DNA from 3 places in the Paenibacillus sp. J22P277 genome. Region 3 is predicted to be linked to each of the others. Evidence: riboswitches for the same ligand, from Rfam matches in the RefSeq annotation. Region 3 holds a riboswitch; each other region holds the start of a gene.
What was found. A riboswitch is a leader RNA that binds a small molecule or an ion and turns the genes downstream of it on or off. The one in region 3 is predicted to bind cyclic di-GMP.
Positions count from the first base shown of each region.

Region 1: it holds a riboswitch for cyclic di-GMP, as region 3 does, so the genes downstream of both, AC50YL_RS14640 (PilZ domain-containing protein) here and AC50YL_RS31750 (transglutaminase-like domain-containing protein) in region 3, are expected to answer to the same signal.
Region 2: it holds a riboswitch for cyclic di-GMP, as region 3 does, so the genes downstream of both, AC50YL_RS32830 (anti-repressor SinI family protein) here and AC50YL_RS31750 (transglutaminase-like domain-containing protein) in region 3, are expected to answer to the same signal.

Region 1 covers NZ_JBXENS010000004.1:273,253-280,695, reverse strand. Annotated here, with positions in the region: gene AC50YL_RS14660 (class I SAM-dependent methyltransferase) at 1-104, shown strand, start outside; gene AC50YL_RS14655 (histidine kinase N-terminal 7TM domain-containing diguanylate cyclase) at 229-1,893, shown strand; gene AC50YL_RS14650 (GGDEF domain-containing protein) at 1,990-2,604, shown strand; gene AC50YL_RS14645 (HD-GYP domain-containing protein) at 2,639-3,721, shown strand; cyclic di-GMP riboswitch class I at 3,766-3,859, shown strand; gene AC50YL_RS14640 (PilZ domain-containing protein) at 3,944-4,657, shown strand; gene AC50YL_RS14635 (O-antigen ligase family protein) at 4,838-6,934, shown strand; gene AC50YL_RS14630 (hypothetical protein) at 7,319-7,443, shown strand, end outside.
Region 2 covers NZ_JBXENS010000011.1:176,135-183,577, reverse strand. Annotated here, with positions in the region: gene AC50YL_RS32840 (lipopolysaccharide biosynthesis protein) at 1-1,250, shown strand, start outside; gene galE (UDP-glucose 4-epimerase GalE) at 1,256-2,308, shown strand; cyclic di-GMP riboswitch class II at 2,629-2,711, shown strand; gene AC50YL_RS32830 (anti-repressor SinI family protein) at 2,725-2,883, shown strand; gene AC50YL_RS32825 (helix-turn-helix domain-containing protein) at 2,905-3,234, opposite strand; gene AC50YL_RS32820 (ABC transporter ATP-binding protein) at 3,417-5,225, opposite strand; gene AC50YL_RS32815 (lasso peptide biosynthesis B2 protein) at 5,222-5,695, opposite strand; gene AC50YL_RS32810 (lasso peptide biosynthesis PqqD family chaperone) at 5,692-5,991, opposite strand; gene AC50YL_RS32805 (aldolase) at 5,978-6,910, opposite strand; gene AC50YL_RS32800 (paeninodin family lasso peptide) at 6,983-7,135, opposite strand; gene AC50YL_RS32795 (asparagine synthase-related protein) at 7,152-7,443, opposite strand, start outside.
Region 3 covers NZ_JBXENS010000010.1:159,533-166,975, forward strand. Annotated here, with positions in the region: gene AC50YL_RS31740 (DHA2 family efflux MFS transporter permease subunit) at 1-445, opposite strand, end outside; gene AC50YL_RS31745 (MarR family winged helix-turn-helix transcriptional regulator) at 450-890, opposite strand; gene AC50YL_RS31750 (transglutaminase-like domain-containing protein) at 1,148-1,957, opposite strand; cyclic di-GMP riboswitch class I at 1,972-2,061, opposite strand; gene AC50YL_RS31755 (class D sortase) at 2,142-2,831, opposite strand; gene AC50YL_RS31760 (SpaA isopeptide-forming pilin-related protein) at 3,002-7,429, shown strand.

The DNA.
Region 1 (7,443 bases), on a different contig from region 3:
AATGGCAGGAATACGTAGCATTCCGCAGCATGCTGCAGGTGTCGCCTTATTTGGAGCGCGCCCTGGAAGAGCGGCTCCGGCAAGCCATCGGGGATGTCAAATAAGATAACAACTCATGTTGTCGAATATCTGAGCAGTGTGATAGAATGGAAGAGTGTTTTTGAAAATTGTCCCAGGCCTTTTTTCATAGAAAACTATATAGTGATTCGGGTGGAGTACATGGGACTTATGACAGGGATGGACTTAAGCTTACTCGTATGTTTGGTTGCCATCTTCATCTATGTGTTCGTCAAGAACGTCATCACTACGCAATATAAAGTCTACCTGCTCTTCCACTTCTTCATGATGATTTGGCCCATCGGTCAGATCGGCGTCCACACGACAGATCGTCCACACCTTCAGATTATCTACATCACACTATCCTTTGTCGGATTTTCAATGCTTGGCTTTGGCTGGCTGCTGTTCGCGAAGTTTCTGGTGAACGGCACATACTACAGGCCGGGCCGAAACGTCGTTCTGCTTATGTTTACGCCTTCGCTGCTGCTCTCCGCGGCCATGATCTGGAATCCGGCAAACTTATTCGTTGCGCCAGTCGATGACAATTACAGCGAGCGGGTCTATGGTCCTATCTTTTGGTGCATGCTGCTGCTGCTGATTTCTTATTATCTCTATTCGCTCTACCAGCTTTGGCAGGCGTACCGTTCCGAAGCGAGACAAGCCGACAAAGCACGCATTTTCAATGCGCTGATCGGCATCGTGATCATGCTCGGGCTGCCGACGCTGGACCTGGCCATCAATGTCGGCTTGGACCCGTGGCTTCCGGTCATTCCGGGCCTGACGACGCTCGGCATCGTGCTATCGGATTTGTATTTTCTGTTCTCGCTGCAGAAGCACCGTTCGTTCGATCTCGTCAAAGTGGCGCAGCAGGACGTGGTCGATACGCTGTCCGTGGGCATCGTCGTGCTGGACGAGGAAGATTTCGTCATCGAGATGAACCGCAATATCAACCCGGATCTTGCCATCGCGCTCGGCAAGCGGCTCGACATGGCGTCGCTGCTGGCGGGAAGATCGCTCGACGCAAACGCAGACGAGGCGTTTTTGCGAAGCTACGGCGAGCATTCGAGCGAGCGCATACATACCGAGATCGCGCTTGGCGCCGAGCCGGCGCCGAAGCAATTCCTGTCGCTCCATGCCGCGCGCATCATGGTCGGCGGGAACCTGCAAGGAAGGGTCATCACCCTTCAGGACATTACGGAGCTCAAATCGCTCGTACTGAAATCGCAGGAGCACAACACGTCGCTGCAGGAGCGGAACCGCGCCTTGATTTATATGCAGGACGAGCTGTTTCAGGCGAACCGGAAGCTCGAGCAGATGGCCATCACGGACAGCTTGACCGGCTGCTTCAACCGCAGGTTTCTGATGCAGCAGCTGGAGCACGAGGTGTTGACCAACTTGCGGTACAAAATCCCGTTCGCCGTCTTTCTGTTCGACATCGACTTGTTCAAGCTCGTCAACGATACCTACGGGCATGTCGTGGGCGACGAGGTCATCCGGCGCACGGCCGAGGCGGTGCGCGGCGCGTTGCGGCGCACGGACATCCTGGCGCGGTACGGCGGCGAGGAATTCGCCGTTTACCTGCCTCACACGAACAAGGATCAGGCGGAGCTGCTCGCGCAGCGGATCCGTCAGGTGGTGGAGTCGAACGAGGTGCCGACGGGCCGCGGCCGCGTGCCGATTTCCGTCACGATCAGCATGGGCGTTCACGTGGTCGAGGAACAGACGGATCTGCAGATCGACGACGTGAAGACGTATTTGAAAGATTTATTTTCCAAGATCGATTCGGCTCTCTACAGGGCCAAAGACAACGGGCGTAACAGGGTCGTCAACCATTAAGATGGAAGGGGATCAGCGAAAATGTCAAAGAACGGACGTTTGATAGCAACTGTCGCAGCATTGGGAATGACATCGGCAGCAGCGGGTCTGTGTTACATGGCGTCTCAACCGGGACATTCGCTGTTTCCCGTCGAACTCGGGCTTGGCGCGTTCGCGGCGGTCATGCTGCCGGGGGGATGGCTGCTCGGCCGCAGTTACGACCGTTTGAGGATCGATGCGACGGTAGACTCGCTGACGGGGGCCTACAACCGCAGATTCGTAGAATCGACGTTCGGGCGGCTGCTCCGGCAGGCGAGCCGAAAGCGCAAACGGATGTCGGTAATCATGCTCGACGTCAATGATTTTAAAGAAGTGAACGACCGTTTCGGTCATCAGCAGGGCGATTCGGTGCTTGCGCTCATCGCGGAGACGCTTCGTAGCTGCTCCGACCGCGGGGAGATCGTCGGCAGATGGGGCGGAGACGAATTCATCTTGATCTGTCCCTATGCGGACGACAAAGGAATGGACCGAATAACGAAACGGATTCATGATCAGCTGCTCGGCGTTTCCAGGCGAATCGGACTTCGTTTGTCAGTCTCGGTCGGCAATTCGATTTTCCCGGATCAAGGGAAGGATTTAAGCCAGCTGACGAACGTTGCCGATAAGAAAATGTATGCGGACAAGTATGTATGCAAAATGAAAGAAACCGAACCGGCAGCGCTGCAGGCATGAACCGTTAGCACGCGATAAAGGCGGGAGAACATCAATGAGGAAAATACACATTAACTCCGTTGCTCCGGGAGAAACGCTTGCCCGCCCTATTTTGCAGGAGAATGGAAACGTGCTGCTTGGTGCCGGCGTGGAGCTAAGCCAACGTTTCATAGACAGATTGATGGGGCTTGGCATCGATATGCTGTTCATAGACGACCCGCTGACGGAAGGATTGGAGCCGCCTTCCGCCATCCAGGACGACACGAGGAAACGGGCGTCGGATACGATATTCAAAACCATGACCTCGATCATGGATCAGCCGGTCATCAAAGGCCGGACGATCGCGCCCGAGCTTGGGCGAACGTTTCGCAAAGTATTCGGCGATATCGTGCAGGATCTCGTCAGGCGCCAAGAAGTGATGGTCAGCTTGACGAACATTCACGTCGCCGACAGCTATTTATTCCATCATTCGCTTAACGTCGCGATTCTCGCAGGTATTATGGGCTTGGCGAAAGGGTATAATCGAAATCAACTGGAAGAATTGGGCATGGGCGCGCTGATGTTCGATATCGGCATGACCCGGATACCGAAGGAGCTGCTGAAGAAGACGGGCGCCTACACGCCGGCCGAACGCAGCCAGATGGAGAAACACACGGAGGAAGGCTTCAATATCATCCGGGCGCAGCACGACATCTCGCTTCTCTCGGCGCATTGCGCGCTTCAGCATCACGAACGCTACGACGGGTCCGGCTATCCGCGCAAGCTGAAGCGGGAAGAAATCCACGAATACGCGCAGATCGTCGGGATCGTCGACGTCTACGACGCCTTGACCTCCGCGAGGCCGCACCGCAAACGATTTACGCCGACCGAGGCGATCGAATTTTTGTTTGCCGCGGGAAACACGTATTTCGATCTGGATTTGATCAAGATTTTTTGCAGGCATATCTCGATTTACCCCGTGGCCACGACGGTGCTCCTCAGTACCGGGCAGATCGCGGTCGTCGCGGTCAACAATCCGCTGGCGGTGCATCGGCCGATCGTGCGCATTATCCGGGAACCCGACGGGGCTCCGCCTCCGGCCGCGTACCAAATCGACCTCAAAGACGAGCACAGCCTCATGATCGTCAAAGAAGTGTAGAAGTGTAAACGGCAAAACCGATCGTCATTCAACAACTTCATAGACATCGATACTAGCAAACTTGCCGAAAGACAAGGACGCAAAGCCAAAGGGTCTAAGGTTCGCCTCGCGCGGACGACTGACAGCCTGGCTGCCGAAATGTACCCGAGCTGACGCCCGGGCCCTAGAAGCGGCTCCATGCACAAGGAAGCGCTTTTTTCATTATGGAGGAGGAAACGGAGAATGGCAGGAGGCATGAAGGCAAGGTCTCATGACGTTTACAACAGCGACAAGGCGAGATTCTCGTTGAAATCGCTGCTTCACAGCCGAACGGTCGTCGAGAAAGAAGGGTACGTGTCCACGGGCATCCTGGCGCATGCCGAGGGCGATATGCTGGAAATCGAACTGAGCGAGTTCAGAAACTTCGAGCTTGGCGACCCCGTCAACCTGACCGTCTATTCGCCGGTGGGCATTCATCGGCTGAGGTCGTCGGTGATCGCCAAGGCGAACGGGGCGCTTGCGGTGCTCTTCCCGGAGCGATCGTTCGCCGGGCTGGAGGAAAGGCGCGAATCGCCGCGCGTGGACGTCGTCGTGGAGGGTACGCTGAAGCACAAGCAATCCGAGACGGTCATGGTGAGAGGCGAGGCGCATACCGTGGAGATCGAAGAGGAATTCGAGCTCGCGACGCGCAATATCAGCGATTCCGGGGTGGGTTTCCGCTTGCTGTTCGGACCGAAGCTCCAAATCGGCGAAATCTTCGACGTGACGCTGGCGCTGGAATCGCGACTGGCCTGCAGGCTGGAGATTATCCGCAAGGAAGAGAACAACCAGCGCGAAGGGTACGGAGCGCGGTTCGTCGATATGGGCGAGCAGCAGCGCCGCGCGCTGCGGGCGTTCCTCATTCGCGAGCAGGTGGGCGCGTATTTCCGGCTCAAGCAGCAGAAGAACGAGCGGTAAGCGGATGAACAATCGATAAGCAGATGCGCCATTGCTAACAGAAGGAAGACGTTGACCGGGGGAGCCGGCGGCGTCTTCCTTTTTTGAACATGGCCGGCGCCTGCCGCGGGGGAGCGCGGCGGCTGTCGGCTGGCATGCGGTAAATTGGGGAAAAACGGGACGCCCGAGAGAAGGTGCTGGATGCGAAACGCGTTGCTTGGAATAGAATCGGCGGCCGCGGCTGCGGTACTTACGGAAGCCGCCTGGCGGTACGGCTTGTTTTTTGACGAGCTGTTTTATCGTCTGGCATCGACGCTCTGTCTCGGAGGATTGGCGGCCGTCGGCATGATCGGTTGGCAGCGCATGCGGAACGACCGTCATTGGCGGATCGAGTTGATGGCTATCCGGCCGGCCGTGCCGGGGCTGCTTCTCGCCGCGCTGCTGTACGGGCTTGCGCTCCTGCATGAGCCGGCGTCCGTGCTGGGCACCTTGCAGCAGGCGCTTCGCTACTGCGCTTACGCGGCTTATATGCTGCTGCTCTATGTAGGCTTCGGGGCGAAAGGAAGGCGTGCATGGCTATCGGCGGCGCTGCAGGCATCCGGCATCGTCGTTGCCGGCAGCGCGTTGGCAGGCTGGATGGGGGCGTTGTCTTTTCCGGCCATGATCATGACGACGGGCGACGGGCGAGTGTCGGCGGTCGGCGCAAGACTCGGGGGCTTCCTGCAATATCCGAACTTCTTGGGAGCGGCGGCCCTCGCGTATCTCGTATGGAGCTGGCTGCTGCTGGTACGGACGCGGACGGGGTGGGCATTCGGGCTGGCCGCCTGCAGCGTCTTGCCGTACTTTCTTGTCGGCCTGCTGACGGAGTCGCGCGGCGCGTGGCTGGCCGCTTCGCTCGCATGGGCGGCGGGCGCCGCGCTCATGCGAGGCAAGGAGCGCATCGGATGGCTGCTGTACAGCGGATGGACGCTGCTGTGCGGAGGCGCTGCTTGCCGCGTTGTCGTAGGGGCGGGCTTGCGCGGTCCGGGAGACGGTACCGGAGGCGGGGCGACAGTCACGGAATCGCTGCTGCTGCTGCTGCTATGCGCGGTGTCGGCTGCCGGCTTGTTCGGGTTGCGCTGGTTCGTCCGTAGGGGCGAAACCAAGCCGACCGCTGCTGCAGTTTGGACCGGCTGGGTATTATCGGTCGCCGGGCTGGCGCTGCTTCTACCGCCGGCGAGCTACGGACGGATGGCTGTCGGGAGCACGGGCGGCGGGACGGCTGGCGCGCGCGAGCTATTTTATCGCGATGCCTGGAGGCTTATACGCGAAGCGCCGCTCCTGGGAAGGGGCGGGGATGCTTGGCGAAGTCTCTTCGCGGGGGTGCAGTCGCAGCCCTATGTCGGGAACGAAGTGCACAGCGGGTATTTGGAAGTCGCGCTTGATCTCGGCGCGGTGGGCGCGGCGGCCGGCGTCGTCATTATGGCTGTGCTGCTGCGACCCGTCTGGAAGCACGACCGGACGGGACTGCTGCCGATAGGCGTGCTGCTGCTGCACGCAGCGATCGATTTCGATATGTCCTTCGGCTACTATTGGCTGCTGTTGACGAGTTGGATCGTGTATTATTCGGGCGGGCCGGACGAGGCGATACTGCATCGTGCGCTAGTGGCCGATGCTGGCCGCGGCGGACAACGCGGCCGGCGGACATGGCGGGGAGCGCGGTCCGCGACGTTGGCCGCGGCCGCCGCTTGCTTCGCCGCCGGAGCTCTGCTCGGCTGGCGGTTCGATGCCGCCGCGCGGCACCGCGAGGCGGCGGCTGCCGTCTCGGGCGCCGCGCGCACGGCCGCGCTCCGCGCGGCGCTCGAGGCGAATCCGTATTGGACGCGGATTCGCCTCGAGCTGGCCTTGCAGGCGCCGCCGCCGTCGGAACGCGCGGCGCTGCTGGCGGCCGGACTGCGCTATGAGCCGCAGTCCGTGCCGCTGCTGTGGGCGCTCGGCCGGCTATCCGCCGAACGCAAGGACGTTCGCGGCGCGTCGGCTTACATGCGCCGCGCGCTGGATGAGGACCGCTTCGACCGGGACAAGCAGACGGAAGCGGTCGTGACGATGGCGCGGCTCGCTCAGGAACTGAGAACAGCGTCCCGCTTCGCGGAAGCGCGGTTAGCGGCGGACGCGGCCGAAGCCTTCTTCGACAGTTACGAGGCGCTTGATCGCGATTACGCCGCGAACGACCGCCGGTTCTCGATTTCCGCGGCCGCCAAGTCCGCGGCGGAGCAGAACCGCCAGCTGGCGGCCCGGCCGGAGGCACCCGGCGACTAGCCGCTACGCCGCGAACGCTTTCGGCTCGCGGGCGCGTGCTCCCCGGCCGCTCGGCCCGGCCGGAGGCACCCCGCGACTAGCCGCTACGCCGCGAACGCTCGGCTCGCGGGCGCGTGCTCCCCGGCCGGAGGCACCCGGCGACTAGCCGCTACGCCACGAACGCTCTCGGCTCGCGGGCTCGTGTTCCCCGGCCGCTCGGCCCGGCCGGAGGCACCTGGCGACTAGCCGTTACGCCGCGAACGCTCCTCGCCCCGCCACCGGCCGCCAAGGCCATCCCGCGTCAAACCGTTCGCGCAAGAATAGGCGAACCGAGCTTAAGATTGTCCACGCCTCCGGGTTGCTCGCCGCATATGCTGTAGCAATTCCCCTTGAGGAGTGATGACAGTGACGACTCCACGCGTAAAACCGAAGCTCTTCGTGCCAAGCTCGGGTAAAACCATCCGGCGTTCGGTGCCGCAGAAGCTTGTCCAACAGTCGGGACCGATCTTTGACCGGCTGACGGTCGTCTG
Region 2 (7,443 bases), on a different contig from region 3:
TGCTCGGCTTGTCGCTCCTGCCGTTTCTGGACGATGTCGTAAAGGGTGCCGACGTGCCGCATCTGACGATCATCTACCTCGTGTTTCTGCTGAATACCGTGACGCCGTACTTGTTTTCGTACAAGAACTCCTTCCTGAACGTCAGCCAGAAAGGGTACATCGTCACGCTGGCTTTCTCGGTCTCGTCGATCGTCTCGACATGCATCAAAATCGCCATCCTGTACATGACCAAAAACTACATCCTGTTCCTGATTATCGACAGCGCGATCACGCTGACGACCTCCTACATCCTTACGGTCGTTGCCAATAAGATGTATCCGTTCTTGAAGCGGAAGGTGAAGGGGCTGCTGGATCCCGAGACCAAGCAGGGGATCATCAAGAACGTCAAAGCGATCGTATTGCAAAATATCGGCGGCTACCTGGTGCTCGGAACGGAAAATATTTTGATTTCGGCGTTCGTCAGCGTCATCGCGGTGGGCTTGTATTCCAACTACAAGATGCTCATCGAGATCGGCAGGACGTTCATCAATCAGGTGTTCAACAATCTCTATCACAGCGTGGGCAATCTGGTGTCGAAAGAAAGCGGGGACAAGATCTATCAGGTCTACAAGGTCATGCTCCTGCTCAGCTTCTGGCTGTACTCGCTCTTCACGATCCTGCTGTATATCCTGATCGAGCCTTTTATCCGGCTCTGGATCGGCGCCCAGTACTTGATGTCCGGCGGCGTGCTCGCGCTGCTGATGCTGCTGTTCATCGAACGGGGCATGCGCAATTCCATCTCCACGGTGAAAACGACCGCCGGGATTTTTCATGAAGACCGCTTCGTTCCGCTGGGACAAGCGGCCGTCAACTTGGCGATCTCGATCATCCTGGTCCGCGAGATCGGCATCGCCGGCGTCTTCGTCGGTTCGCTGGCCAGCGCGCTCGTGCTGCCGTTCTGGACAACGCCGTACCTGGTTTACAAAAAAGTGTTCAAGCTGTCGGTCATCGATCATTATCGCAAATACGCCTATTACGGATTGGTTGCCTTAGGCGCTTTTTTTGCGGCGGATTCCATCAGCGGCTTGCTCCCGGCACCCGACTTCATGCATTTGATCGCAAAAGGGGCGATTGCTTTTGCCGTCGTCAATTTGCTCTACATCATCGTGTTTCACCGTTCCGCGGAGTTTGCTTACCTGCTGGGCATTATGAAGAGCTTCGCGGGAAAGCTTGCCGCCCGCGCGAAAACGAGTCGGAAAGTGGAGGTGTAGGAAACATGGCCATTCTAGTCACCGGGGGAGCCGGGTATATCGGCAGCCATACGTGCATCGAGCTGATCGAGGCGGGATACGAGATCGTCGTCGTCGATAATTTCTCGAACAGCAAGCCGGAGGCGGTGGACCGCGTCGCCCGGATTACGGGAAAATCGTTTCCGTTCTATGAATTGGACCTGTTGAACCGCAAGGGTCTGGACGAGGTGTTCGCCAACCATGCCATCGAGGCGGTCATCCATTTCGCCGGGCTGAAGGCAGTCGGGGAGTCGGTGCAGCTGCCGCTGTGGTATTACTACAGCAATGTGACCAGCACGCTGGTGCTATGCGAGGCGATGCAAAAGCACGGCGTGCGCAAGCTGGTATTCAGTTCCTCGGCCACGGTCTACGGCGCCCCGAAGGAAGTGCCGATCGCCGAAGACGCGGCCATCGGCGCGACGAATCCATACGGTCGCACGAAACAGATGATCGAACAAATCTTGCAGGACTTGGCGGGAGCGGATGCAGCCTGGGGCATTACGATATTGCGCTACTTCAATCCCATCGGCGCGCATAAGAGCGGCATGATCGGAGAGAGCCCGACGGGGACGCCGAACAATCTCATGCCGTATATTTCGCAAGTGGCGGTCGGGAAGCTGAAGCAGCTGCAGGTATACGGCAGCGATTATCCGACGGCGGACGGGACGGGCGTGCGGGATTACATTCACGTCGTCGATTTGGCGTTGGGGCATGTGAAGGCGCTGGACAAGCTGTTGGCGCGGCAGGGCGTCGGCATTTACAATCTGGGTACCGGACGGGGCTACAGCGTACTGGAGATGATCCAGGCATTCGAGCGCATATCCGGCAGGCGGATCGCCTATGCATTCGCCGATCGAAGGCCTGGCGATATAGACATCTGTTACGCGGATACGACCAAGGCGAGCGAGGAACTCGATTGGAGAGCGATCAGAAGCCTGGAGGAAATGTGCGAGGACACCTGGAGATGGCAGTCGAGCAATCCGGACGGCTACAAGAAAGAAAGCGCCGAACCGATAATGAATATACCGAGCGCAGGTTGAGACGGGAGCGAAAGCTTCCGTTTTTCTAGGTCTAATTACCTAGTTACGATGAATGAATATCGAGAAGAGGCAGAAGAAAGCAGAGGAAGAATATCAAAGGCGGCTATTTTGGCGTTTGACGAATGAAAAAATTGGCGAGTACCGGGGGATTTTGCGGATACCTGTAAGGGGAAGAAGGGGAGAATCGAGGGAAATAAGGCGAAAAAGGGATTAATAACGGAATTCGACAAATATATGCAAAAAAAGTCAATTCGCTTCGACAATTTTCGATGGAATGGTACCATAGTCTTATGTATAATGGGTAATAAAGGTAACGATAATCTACAATTGGAGACAATGAAGTGCGTTTTTATCTGGGCACCTTAAACGCATGGAGTCAGTGGTGCAACCGGCCGATGACAATCGGAGGAAACAACGTGAACAAGACAATCGTAGAAAACAAAGAATTGTTGGATGTTGAATGGGTGGCCTTGATTATGTATGCGCGCGAGATGGGACTTAGCATCGAAGACGTGCGCAGCACGTTGGACAAGCTGCAGAATGCCGACGTGCAAAATAAAGCAGAAGCGGGCTAACCGCGATTCTGCTTACGCGGATTAGTCGCGGTTGATCTTCCATTTGTTGAATTCCAGGAACTCTTTAAATTGTTCTTTGCTTACGCCGGACAGCATAGCCTCTTTGACCAGCGCTGCCCATTCCGTATCCAATTGCTCATTCGCGCCTTCTTTGGCCTCGGATTGAAGAAATTCCTCGACGGTAATCCCCAGAACGACTCCGATTTTCTCCAGAAATTGAATGGACGGGTTTTGTTGAATGCCGCGCTCGATCGAGCTAAGATAGGACTTGGCAACGCCCGCTTTCTCCGAAAGCTCAGTAAGGGAAAGATTCTTTTTTTTACGCAACATTTGAATTCGTTCTCCAATCATTGACGAATGCCTCCTTTTCCAGTGTATGATCCATTAACCGTTCTCTCTATAAAGAATAAGGCTTCTGATTAATGGATTGCAACTCTTGCAAGGAAGTTGAAACGTTTTCAGGGAAATATCCTTCGAGATTTCGCTAATTATTTCAATCCAGGACCGATTGATCGAACAGCGCTTCCCGATAATCAGGAAGCGATGACTTCTTGGTTGCGAAGCAGTTGGTTGAACATTCCGTCGTTTGCGGCGGCCAGTTCGTTGTAAGTTCCCCGTTCCACCATCCTGCCGTTATCGATCACGATGATCTGGTCGGCATGCCGAATCGTAGACAAGCGATGCGCGACGACGATGATCGTCATGGTTCCTTTCAATCGCTCGATCGCTTCTTGAATCTTGCGCTCGTTCTCGGTGTCCAGCGAGCTGGTGGCTTCGTCCAGCACCAATATGGACGGCTTCCGGATAACGGCTCTTGCCAGTACGATTCGCTGACGCTCGCCCCCGGACAAACGCACCCCGCGGTCGCCGATCACGGTATCCAAGCCCAAAGGCAGCTTGCTCACGAATTCGGCCGACGACGCGAACTCCAGCGCTGCCCATAGCTCGCTTTCCGTCGCGTCGGGCTTGACCATGCACAAGTTGTCCCTGATGCTGGCGTTGTATAGGAATGGATCCTGCGCGACATACCCGATGGATCTTCGCAGCGCGAGCAGATTATCGGACGTCACGGCTTGACCGTCTACGAGCAGTCGGCCGGACTCGGGTTGAATAAGACCCATCAGCAGGTCGATGAGCGTGCTCTTGCCTGCGCCCGATAGGCCGGCGATGGCCGTCATCCGGTTTGCGGGAATGGTGAAATTGATCTTGTCCAGCGCGTAAGCATGTTCGGACGAATCATATCTGAACGAGACGTCGCGGCATTCCAATCCCTCGCGGATCGGCAATGGCCGGATGGAGCTGCCGTCTTGAAGGATGCCGGCAAGACTGCGTTCTTCGGCTTCCCGGCTGTCCTCGTGGAGCTGGCGCAGCGATTGGAAGGCGGGAATGGTGGAAGCGATATTTTCGAGATTGGATTGCAGGCTCGTGAATCTAGGCCAGAGCCGCGTGAAGATCAGGATAATCAGCAGCAGGCTTTGTCCTTCGGAATGAAAGAACTTGAAAGAAGCGAAGACGAACACGGCGACCAGCATGGCGGATGATAGTTTATATAGAAGCTGGGAGTTCATGCGGAGCCGGATATAGTCCAGCTGCTCCCGTTTCATGCCGGCGGTAAGCGCATGCAGCCACTCCATGCGGGATTGTTCCAAGTTATTGCTCTTGATATCCTTCATTCCGCTCAATTGGTCGCTGATGCCGGCCAGATAATCCTGCGCATAGCGGGAGGTTTGTCCGCCCAGCCGTTTGGCTTTGCGGATGAACCGATGCGAGAACAGCGCCAGGATGCCGCCGCCGAAGAGCACGAACAAGGTCATGAGCGGAGACAGCCAGAATGCCAGCACGATTTGAACGATCGTAAACAAGATCGAAGTAATAAACGTCAAGAAGAGATTGATGCCGTTGATCACGCGGGCGAATTCGATCGTGAGCAGATTCATGAGATCGGACGAGCGGCGGTTCAGGAAAAACGTCCATTTGGCTTTCAGCAGGGATTCGTAAAGATCGTGCCGCAGCCGGCGGCTGTATTCCTGTTGGATCTCGATGTTGCGGATGGTGATGACGCGCTGAATCAGGTTTTGCGCGACAACGATGACGACATAACCGGCAAGAATCAAGCCGATGGCGGCCGTTTGGTTCATCCGCTCGAAGAACGAGAACCAGTGGCTGTTCAAATTCAGGCCTTGCCCGATGGCCAAGATGCCGCTCAGGCTCAGCATCGGGACGAGCAGCAGGAGACCGACGCTCTCGAGCAAGCTGCTGACCACCATGCAGACGATATTGATATACAGCTTGGGGCCCGAGAAGACATGCAGTTGTTTGAAATAATAAAAGATCGGTTTCATTTCTTGCTCCTCTGATCGGCTTCGGCGGTCTGGGCGAACATGTCCACGACGGCGAATTTCTTCATTTCTTCCGCGCCGGTAATATACAACGGGCCGCTGCGCAACCAGGCATGGGCAATCATTTTGCCGTGCTTGTCCTTGCCCGTGCCGAGGTAAAGCGTGCTTGCGATGCCGCGTTTTTGCAGCATTTTCATGCCGGCGATCGCCCGTACGAAGCATTGGCTGTCCCAGAGCGTATAGCGGCTCACGATGTTGATCGCGCTGGACACCTGCTTGATGACCGGGGCTTCGCCTTCCCGGAGAGGGCGAAGCGTCTCGGTTGATCTCAAGCCCAGCGAAGGCGCGACCGTCGAAAATTTTCGGAAAAGCAGCAGCCTCGCCCACCCAAGGTAGAGCAGCGCTTCCGCGAAGTACAGCAGCGTCGTGCGGTTGAAGGTAAAGAGGAGGCGGACTTTTCGCAATCCGTTCATGGTGACGGCAGGATTTGGATGAGCGCCTCGCCATGCAATTGTTCAAGGAAGGACATGACCTGCGCTTCGCAGACCGAAGGCTCCACGCCGTATTCCGCGAGGAGCGCGTCGATGATTTCGGCAACGGTTACGGGCTGCTGCAGCATATCCCAGATCTGCCCGCCCATCTCGCCGAGATTGTAGTACTTGCCGTTATTCACGCTGAGCATGACTTTCTCTTCGCCCATATTGCTGACGATATTGCCTTCGCGGAAGGATACGACCGTTTGTCGCGTCAGTCGGTTAGCCGTAGGCATGGATGGAATCCCCCTTGTGAATGGTATCGATGATTGCGGAAGCTAGATCGGGCGCGCTGAAGCCGGAGGATCGACGGCTGAGCCGATAACAACCCACGGCGCCTAGCAGCTTGGCGAGCGTACCGAAATGCCATTCCATCATGCCGAGCTCTTTGACGAGGAATTGGCGGTACGTGTGCTTCAGAAGCATGTGAAACCGTTCCATGCCTTGGATCGGCTGGAAGGCAGGGTCGGTATCCGACTTCACGAGCTCGAACACGCCGGCAAGCGGCAGCGGTTCGGGCTGGAAATGAGCGCGTACGGGAATGACGAATTTGGTCTCCCGGTTGAAGATGGGCGCATAGCCCGAGGAAGCCATCCCGAGCTCGTTCAGGCTTTCCTGCCAGAGCTTCTGCTGCGGGTACGCGGGGTACGCAAGCGGCACCGTTCCGGCCGTGACGACCGGAATGACGTCGTCGCTGAGCAGCTTGCAGCTAAGTCCCGCCAGCGTGGAAGCCAACGTCGACTTGCCTGCTCCGGAGTGGCCGACGACGGCGTAGGCTTTTCCGTCGATGGCGACAGCGCTGCCATGGAGCGGCAGGATGCCGCGCTGAAGGAGCAGGATGCCGATGGCGGTTCCGAGCAGATACAAGCGCAGCCTGCTGTCCTCCGCGCCGGGGAAAGGCATGAGTTCTATGGTATCGCCGTTGGAAATCCGAAAGAGCCCGACATCGTCGGCTTTGAACATGAGCCGCTGCCGGCCGAGCACCCAGTACTCGTCCGGCTTGGCAAGGGCCGCCCAATCGGCCGACAAGTCGCCGAGCGCGACGCGAATGATGCCCAGCGCCGGTTGACCGTCCGCGGCGGACAATTCAGGAAGCGCAATGGCGCTTTCAATGGCGAATCCAAAGGCGTAATAAGTATAGGGTTCGTTAGTCAACGGGCTTCACTCCAAATCGCAAGGCAAAATAAAAAGGGTCCCTTATACACGGATGTATAAGGGAGTTGTGCTTTAGCTGTGGCCGGGAGGAGTAGTAGGCGTGTAGTGATCGATCTCGTCCGGATCATTTTGAACGGAGTCCGGGACGGCGATACCAGGGCCAGCCATTGTCATGTTGACGTCCAATACTTCCAAAACCGGTTGCTTCCATGTTTTGTTAGACATTTATTTTCACCTCCCTTCAATAAGCGGTTTTCATGAACCGGTAGAAGATCAATCCGCGCATCAGCAAACGGAAGTCGTGATCGAAGACGATCTGCGGCTTCGGGTCTCGCCGGATGGCGGAGAGCGATGCGCATAGCTGGGCCGTATTCAAGTACCGGGCGGCTTGGGGATCCTCGAGCATCGTTCGCAATTCGTCCGTAAAGCGCTCCCAGTGCGGCAGAAGCCGATGCACGTTGTCGGCGCCTTGGACGCCGCGCGATCTGCGGTTCATGCGGATCTTGAATGGCAGGTACCCATCCGTCGCCCGG
Region 3 (7,443 bases):
CGAAGATCATCGCGACGCCCATCATGCCCATCGCCTTGCCGCGTTCTTCGACGGGGTAGATCGTCAGGATGACGATGGTCATCAGCGGCATGAGAATGCCGGCGCCGCAGGCCTGCACGAGGCGGCCGGCCAGCAGAACGTCGAAACCGCTGGACACGGCGCATATGGTCGTGCCTATCGCGAATAAGACCGAAGCGACCAAGAACAGCTTGCGGGTCGTGAACCTATTAATGAGGTAGGCGCTGATCGGCACGAGTACGCCGTTGACCAACATGTAGCCATTGGAAAGCCACTGGATCGTGCTCTCGCCGACGTCGAGATCCACCATCATTTGCGGCAGCGCGACGTTAAGCACCGTTTGGGCTAGCAGCGCGACGAAAGCGGCGATGAGCAAGGAAGCCATGATCGGCCCTTTGCGCAATTGATTGGATACCATAGTAGTCATTACGTTATGCTTCCTCCCTTGATTGTCTTAAAATGCGCAGTACTTCTTGTTGGATCCGGCTAAGCTCCCGTTGATCGTCCTCGGGAAGCTCGAGCAGCGGCCGCAGCATATTCAGCCGCGTTGCGTCCGTTTCGCGCCAAAGCCTCATCCCGTTCTCGGACAGCGAAAGGGTCATTGCCCGCCGATCCGCTATCGTACGTTCCCGGTCGACGAGGCCCGCCTTGACCATCCGCTCCACGATGCCGCTGGTCGTGCTGCTGCCAAGATTGAGTTGCTCGGCGAGCTCCGACAAGCGGATCCCCGGATGCTCCTGCAGCACGCGCAGCACGATGAGTTGAAGCGCCGTGAGCCGGTGCTTGCCGGCGGCTTTGGCCATCAGCTGGAAGAAAGCTTGGTTAACCTCGCGGTAGGTCTGGAATAACTGCAAAATCCGCTGGTCTTCCACCGTACATCTCCCCCGGCAAATTATTTCGTATGCGAATTATTATCCGCTCATTTGTTATCTATGTCAATACAGACATATAATTTGGGCATTGAGTCTGATAGTCGCCCGCTTTCCATAGCGAGGATTAGTATCCTCAAACTTCCCGCCGTTCATCCCGGATTTCGCGGAGGCCAAGATTGCCTTGCGCGCAAAAAAGCCGGGAACCTCGCAATAAGGTTCCCGGCTTTCGGTATCGGATCTGTCTGCGCCGAGGCGGCTTAGAAAAACTTCGTTCCGGCGTAGTCGGCCGCGGCTTTGAACAAGCTTGTTTTTTGCTTGCCTTGGATGCGGGCCGCATCATAGGTCGTATCGATGACGAGCCATTTCTTCAGATCTTCAAGGTAAACTTCGTTCCACGCATGCTCCACGTTCGTGTGCGTGCGTTCTTTGCCCGTGACCAGCTTCGTCGGGATGCCGACGCTTCTCGCCATGGCCGCGAAGGTCGACGCGTAATCGTAGCAGATCCCGCCGGACGCTTTGAACACGGTGTCCAGGTTCGGCACGTAGCCGGCTTTGACGGTCTTGGCTTTCGCGTTATCGTAGACGAATTTCTTCGTAATGAAGTCATAGATGGCTTGAACCTTCTGCCGATCCGTCTTGGCGGTCTTCGTCAGCTCGGCTGCTTTCTTGACGGCCAACGTTTGGCTTGTCCAGTTGATCAGCGGATTGGACAACGTGAAGACCTGCTTGTCGTCCGCGAGCTTTACCGTCAGCGCTTCTTGCGCGACGACCTTGTACTGCGTGGCGCTTACGGCTTCGGCGATCAACACCGAATAGCTGCCGTTGCCCAACTGCAGCGGATATTTGGCCCCGCTCGTCAGCGCGTAGTCGTATTGCGTCGAACCTTTGGCGATGCGCACGATGGCTTTCGCGCCATTGGCCGGTTTGTAGGCCACGGTAATGTAGCCTTGGGGCAATCCTTGCTTGCCGATCAGTGCGGCGGCGGCTTGATCCGCGTACGTGTTCGGCACGATCAGACAGAGGGCGATTACGGCGGCGAGCAGCAGGGAAAACGACTTTTTGAACACAAAAAAACTCTCCTTTCGGCGGCTGGCTGTCATCTCGCTGGGAGCGCGAGGAAGACCCTGTAGCTTTGCGTCTTTAGCTTTCGCTAAATTTGCCTTTGTCGGTGGAAAGCACCGGCAGATTAAGTTGGTTAGCATTAATGTACTATAGGCTTGTCGATTTGCATAGCAAAATTTTACAAGTTTCCTAGGTCCGATCGTCTACGAGAAGTCCTTTGATGACGATCCGCTTGGTCGGGTGATAGAGCGGATGGCAGGTGATCAGCGTGATTTCGCGGTCTTTGCCGTTGCCCTTGAGGACGTCGACCTGCGTAGGCTTTACATACTGCTTCGATTGAACCACGTAGGTGTAAGTGTCGGTTGCCGTCTGCACCTGGACCCGGTCGCCGACCGTGAGCTCATCGAGCCGGTTGAAGTTCTTGCCGTACGTATGGTTGCGATGGCCGGCGATGGCGTAATTGCCGATCTGGCCCGGCTTGCCGGTGTGCAGGATGCTGGCTGCCGACAAGGCGAGATGCGCCTGCGTGGCGTCCGTGATGATCGGGAGCTTCAGATCGATTTTGTCGATCAGGAGCACGCCTTCGATCGATTTCTTGCCGATGCCCTTGGCTTGAAGCTTCGCTTCCATCGGATCCTGCTGCGCCGCGGGCTTGACGCCGGTCGGCGAGGGGGTAACAGAGGCGGTCGGCGGAGTAGTCTCCTCGTCGGACAAGTCCTGCGGATCGGCGGGCATTTCTTCGATCTGCCGGAGGTTATCCTCCCAGGCCGCTAGTATTCGCTGTTGCTGATAGGTTTCATAGCGGTCCTTGATCGTCGGAGAGAGAAAGATCAGAAGACCTGCGAGAATTAGGGCATAAGGTGCAATTTTTTTAATCATCGTGTCGAAACCTGCCTTTTTAAGGACGAAAATGGATTTAATTGGTTGCGATCGTGTCGAATCCTAGTATAAACTGGATAGGTGCTATCTGCCTAGTTAGTTTACCTTTATTAGGTAGAATTGCGCAAATCGCTAGACGATTCATTACGAAAAGAGGTTGATGACGAAAAATGGTTTTCAAAAAAATAGCGGGCTTTGCCGTGGCCCTGCTGGTGCTTTTCCAGGTGGCGAACGGAATCGGATTCTTCTCGAAGGCGGATGCGGCTGCCATCGAGAACGACATCAACATTATCGACAGCGCGGCGTTGACGGTGTTCGACGCCCATGATAATCCGGTATTGCCGACCGACATGCTGGACCAGGGCGCGAAAGTAAACCTGGACTATAGTTGGTCCCTTCCTAACGGACATGGCTACGTTGCCGGCGATACGTATACGTTCCACATTCCGGACGAATTCCTGCTATTCAATGATCTTAACGGAGATCTGATGCTGGACGAAGATATATCCGTGGGTACGTTTACGGCAACGGCCGCGAACCACGATGTCGTCATGACGTTCAACGATTACATCGAATCGCATGACGCCGTAGCCGGAATTCTGAAGTTTTCCTCGCAGTTCGACAAGCAGAAAATCACCGGAAGCACGGAATATACGATCACGATTCCGGTAAAAAGCGGACCGCTGGAGTTTCCCCTCCACTTCAAGCCTACGGTCACGTCCACGATCGAGAAGGGCGGCGTGCCCGCGGGCTTCAATCCGAAGACGATCGAGTGGACGGTCGACGTCAACAAGATGCTGCATACCGTGAACAACGCCGTCATGACGGACGAGCTGCCGGCGGGTCTCTCGATGGCCGATACGTCTTCGGTCCAAGTCTACGACTTGACGGTGAATCTCGATGGCTCGGTGTCATCGGGAAGCGCCTTGGATCCGTCCCGGTACACGGCGGATGTTACGGATGGCGTGCTGAGCGTTCATTTCGTCGATAATCCGGCTACTCCGGAGAACCCAATCAAGTCGGCTTACCGTATTAAATTCACGACGGACATCGTCGATGTCAGTGCCGGCTCCTTTACCAACACGGCCAAGTTCAAAGGCGACACCGAGCCGGAAGCCGCCTCGAACTCGACGGTCAACGTCAACTACGGCAAGCTGCTCGAGAAATCGTCGACGGGCTATGATTCCAACACCCAGACGATCTCGTGGGCGATCAATTACAACTATAAAGAGCAATCCATTCCGCAAACCGATGCGAAGCTGGTCGACACGTTCAACGACGTGCAGGTCCTGGTGCCGGGATCCGTCGTCGTGTACCCGATCACGCTGGACATCAACGGTCATGAAACGAAAGGTTCCCCTATACCGGGTTCCGATTATGCGGTGACGCTGACCAACGATCCCGACCAGCATCTGAACGGTTTTGACCTTCAATTCGCGAACGCGATCACGACCGCCTATAAAGTGGAGTACCAGACGAAAGCCTCGAGCCGCGTAGACGGATCGGCGACGACGAACATCGTGAACAAGGTATCCGCGAACGGAACGTCGACTACCGCGAGCCGTGGCATTCGCCAGGTTATTCTGCAGAAGAGTACCACGGGCACCGATTATATCGCTCAGACCGAGTCATGGAAGATTCGTTTGAACGAAGACAGTCAGACGATGACCCATGCCGTCCTAACCGATACGTTTACGAACGGCGGAATGCAGCTGGTTCCGGGAACCCTGACGGTGACGCCGGACAGCGGGACTGCCGCCGCGCACAACATTACGTATACGGCAAGCCCGACCCCGGCAGCCAACGACGGCTTCCGGATTGAATTTACGGAACCGATCACCGTGCCTTATACCATTACGTATACGACGACGTACAACAATGATTGGCTCAATTCGGACTGGATTACGAATAACGCCTCCTATCCGAACCACGCCACGGTGGTTTGGGACGAAAATGCGACTCATACTGAATTGAAGGCGGACGCGACGTTCAATCCGAACAACGAGACGAAGGCCAACGGCTACAAGAAAGGTTCATACAACGCAACGACCAAACAAATCACGTGGACGGTCGGCGCGAACTATAACCGCAAATCGCTGGCGAACGCCTTCATCGAGGATCAACTGTTGGCCGGCCAGACGCTGGTTGCAGGCTCCCTGCATGTGTATAACATGACGATTCCGTCTAACGGCGCTCCCGGTCAAGGGACGGAAGTGGATGCCGCCGACTACACGATGAGCTATGCGAGCGATCTGCTTAAAATCAGTTTCAAGAACCCGATCACGACCGGTTATATCATGGTCTTCACGACTAGCCTTGCTGACGATCTGATCGATGCGTCGATTGGCAACACGGCCAAGCTGCTGGACGGCACGACGCCGGAATCCCAAGACTTGAAGGCCACCGTCAACATTCCGCAGGGCGGCGAATACGTGAACAAGACCGGCAAGCAGAACGGCGGCAAAATCGACTGGACCGTTAATATCAACCGCGGGCAATCGACCGTCAACGATGCGCTCGTGACGGACGAGCCTACGGACAATCAGCTGCTGATACCGGAATCGTTCCATCTCTATCCGACGACGGTCGCCGCGAACGGCGACGTGTCGAAAACGGGCACGGAGCTTGTTAAAGACACGGATTATACGCTTGCGATCGAAACGGATCTCGAGACGGGCGAGCAGCTCTTCAAACTCGCGTTCCTGCATCCGATCACGAGCGCGTACGTATTGGAGTACCAATCGCTGATCGTTGCCGAGAACGGCGACACCGTTTCCAATAAAGTGAGCTTCAGCGGCAATAACGTGCATAGCGTCACGAAGGAAACCACGAAAGACATTATCGTCGGCGTATCGAGCGGCTCCGGAACGGGCAGCGGCGTGCGCGGCGGTCTCGCGGTGCTGAAGCAGGATAAAGATTCGCATCTCGCGCTGAGCGGAGCCACTTTTGCGCTCTACCGCCAATCCGGCGGGGACCGCATTCTCGTGAACACGCTGACGACGGACGCGGACGGTAAAATCGAGTTCAAGAAATTGTTGTACGGGGACTATGTATTAATCGAGAAGATTGCGCCGGCGGGCTATCAGCTGGATACGACGGAGCATCCGGTCAAAATCGATTCGACGACGACTGTTAATTTGACCGTCGACAACGCCAAAATCGTGGTCACGGTGACGGTGTTGAAGCAGGACAGGGATACGCATGCCGCTTTGAGCGGGGCGACCTTTGCGCTTTACAGCCAGTCGGGCGCGGTTCGAACGCTGGTGAGTACGTTGACGACGGGCGCGGATGGCAAAGCGCCGTTCACGAATGTGCCGTTCGGAGATTACGTGCTGATCGAGACGTCCGCGCCGGCCGGCTATGAACGGGATACGACGGAGCATCCCGTCAAGATCGATTCGGCGACCGATGTCGGCTTGACGATCGACAACTCCAAAATCTTGGTCGCGTTGACGGTGCTCAAGCAGGATAAAGACACGCATGCCGCTTTGAGCGGAGCCACCTTCGAGCTGTACAGCCAATCGGGCGCGGTTCGCACGCTTGTCGATACGCTGACGACGGGCGCGGACGGCAAAGCCCAGTTCGACAATCTGCCGGTCGGGGATTATGTCGCGATCGAAACCGCGGCGCCGCTTGGTTACCAGTTGGATGCAACGGAGCACCCCGTCAAGGTTGTTTCGAACACCGATATCGATCTAACCGTAAATGACGCTAAAATTCTGGTCAATTTGACGGTGTTGAAGCGGGATATCGACACGCATAGCCCGTTGAACGGAGCCACTTTCGCGCTTTATAGCCAAGTCGGAGCGGATCGCGCGCTTATAGGTAAGCTCACCGCGGTCACGGATGGCAAAGTGCAGTTCAAAGACCTGCCATTCGGGGATTATGTGCTGATCGAAACTTCCGCGCCTGTCGGTTACAGAACGGATCCGACAGAGCATCCGGTCAAGGTGGATTCAGCGTCCGATATCGAGGTGACGGTAGACAATAACAGATTGCCGGCACCGCCGACGTCGACGCCGCCGTCCGATCCGACGACGGATCCGACGGATACGGATCCATCCACGCCGGTGACGCCGTCAGACCCGGATACTTCGACGCCAACGGGTCCGGACACTTCGATGCCGACAACGCCGACAGGTCCGGATACCTCGACGCCAACGACGCCGACGGGTCCTGCGACGACGCCTGCGAAGCCGGTGAAACAACCCGAGATTCATGAAACGACCGGCAAAGACGAGCTGATCGAAAGCAGCGTGGACGTGCCGCTCGGCGGCATCGCCGTCGTGAATCAAGGTCCGAAGCACGGCCAAGTGACGGTGAAGCCTGACGGCAACTGGACCTATAAGCCGGGCAAAGGCTACACGGGCAAAGACAATTTCTCCATTATCGTGAAGGACAAGGACGGCAATGCCGAAGAAACCTTGATCACGATCACGGTCGGAGACGTGCCGCTCGGCACGATCGACCCCGGAACGGGAGCGACGCTTCCGAAGACGGGGGAAAGCAGTCATATGGGCATAAGGCTGGCCGGCCTGGCCGTCATCCTTCTCGGCGTGTTCCTGCTTAGAAAACGCTTGTTCCGGATCACGAAGTAAGTTAATACGACGAT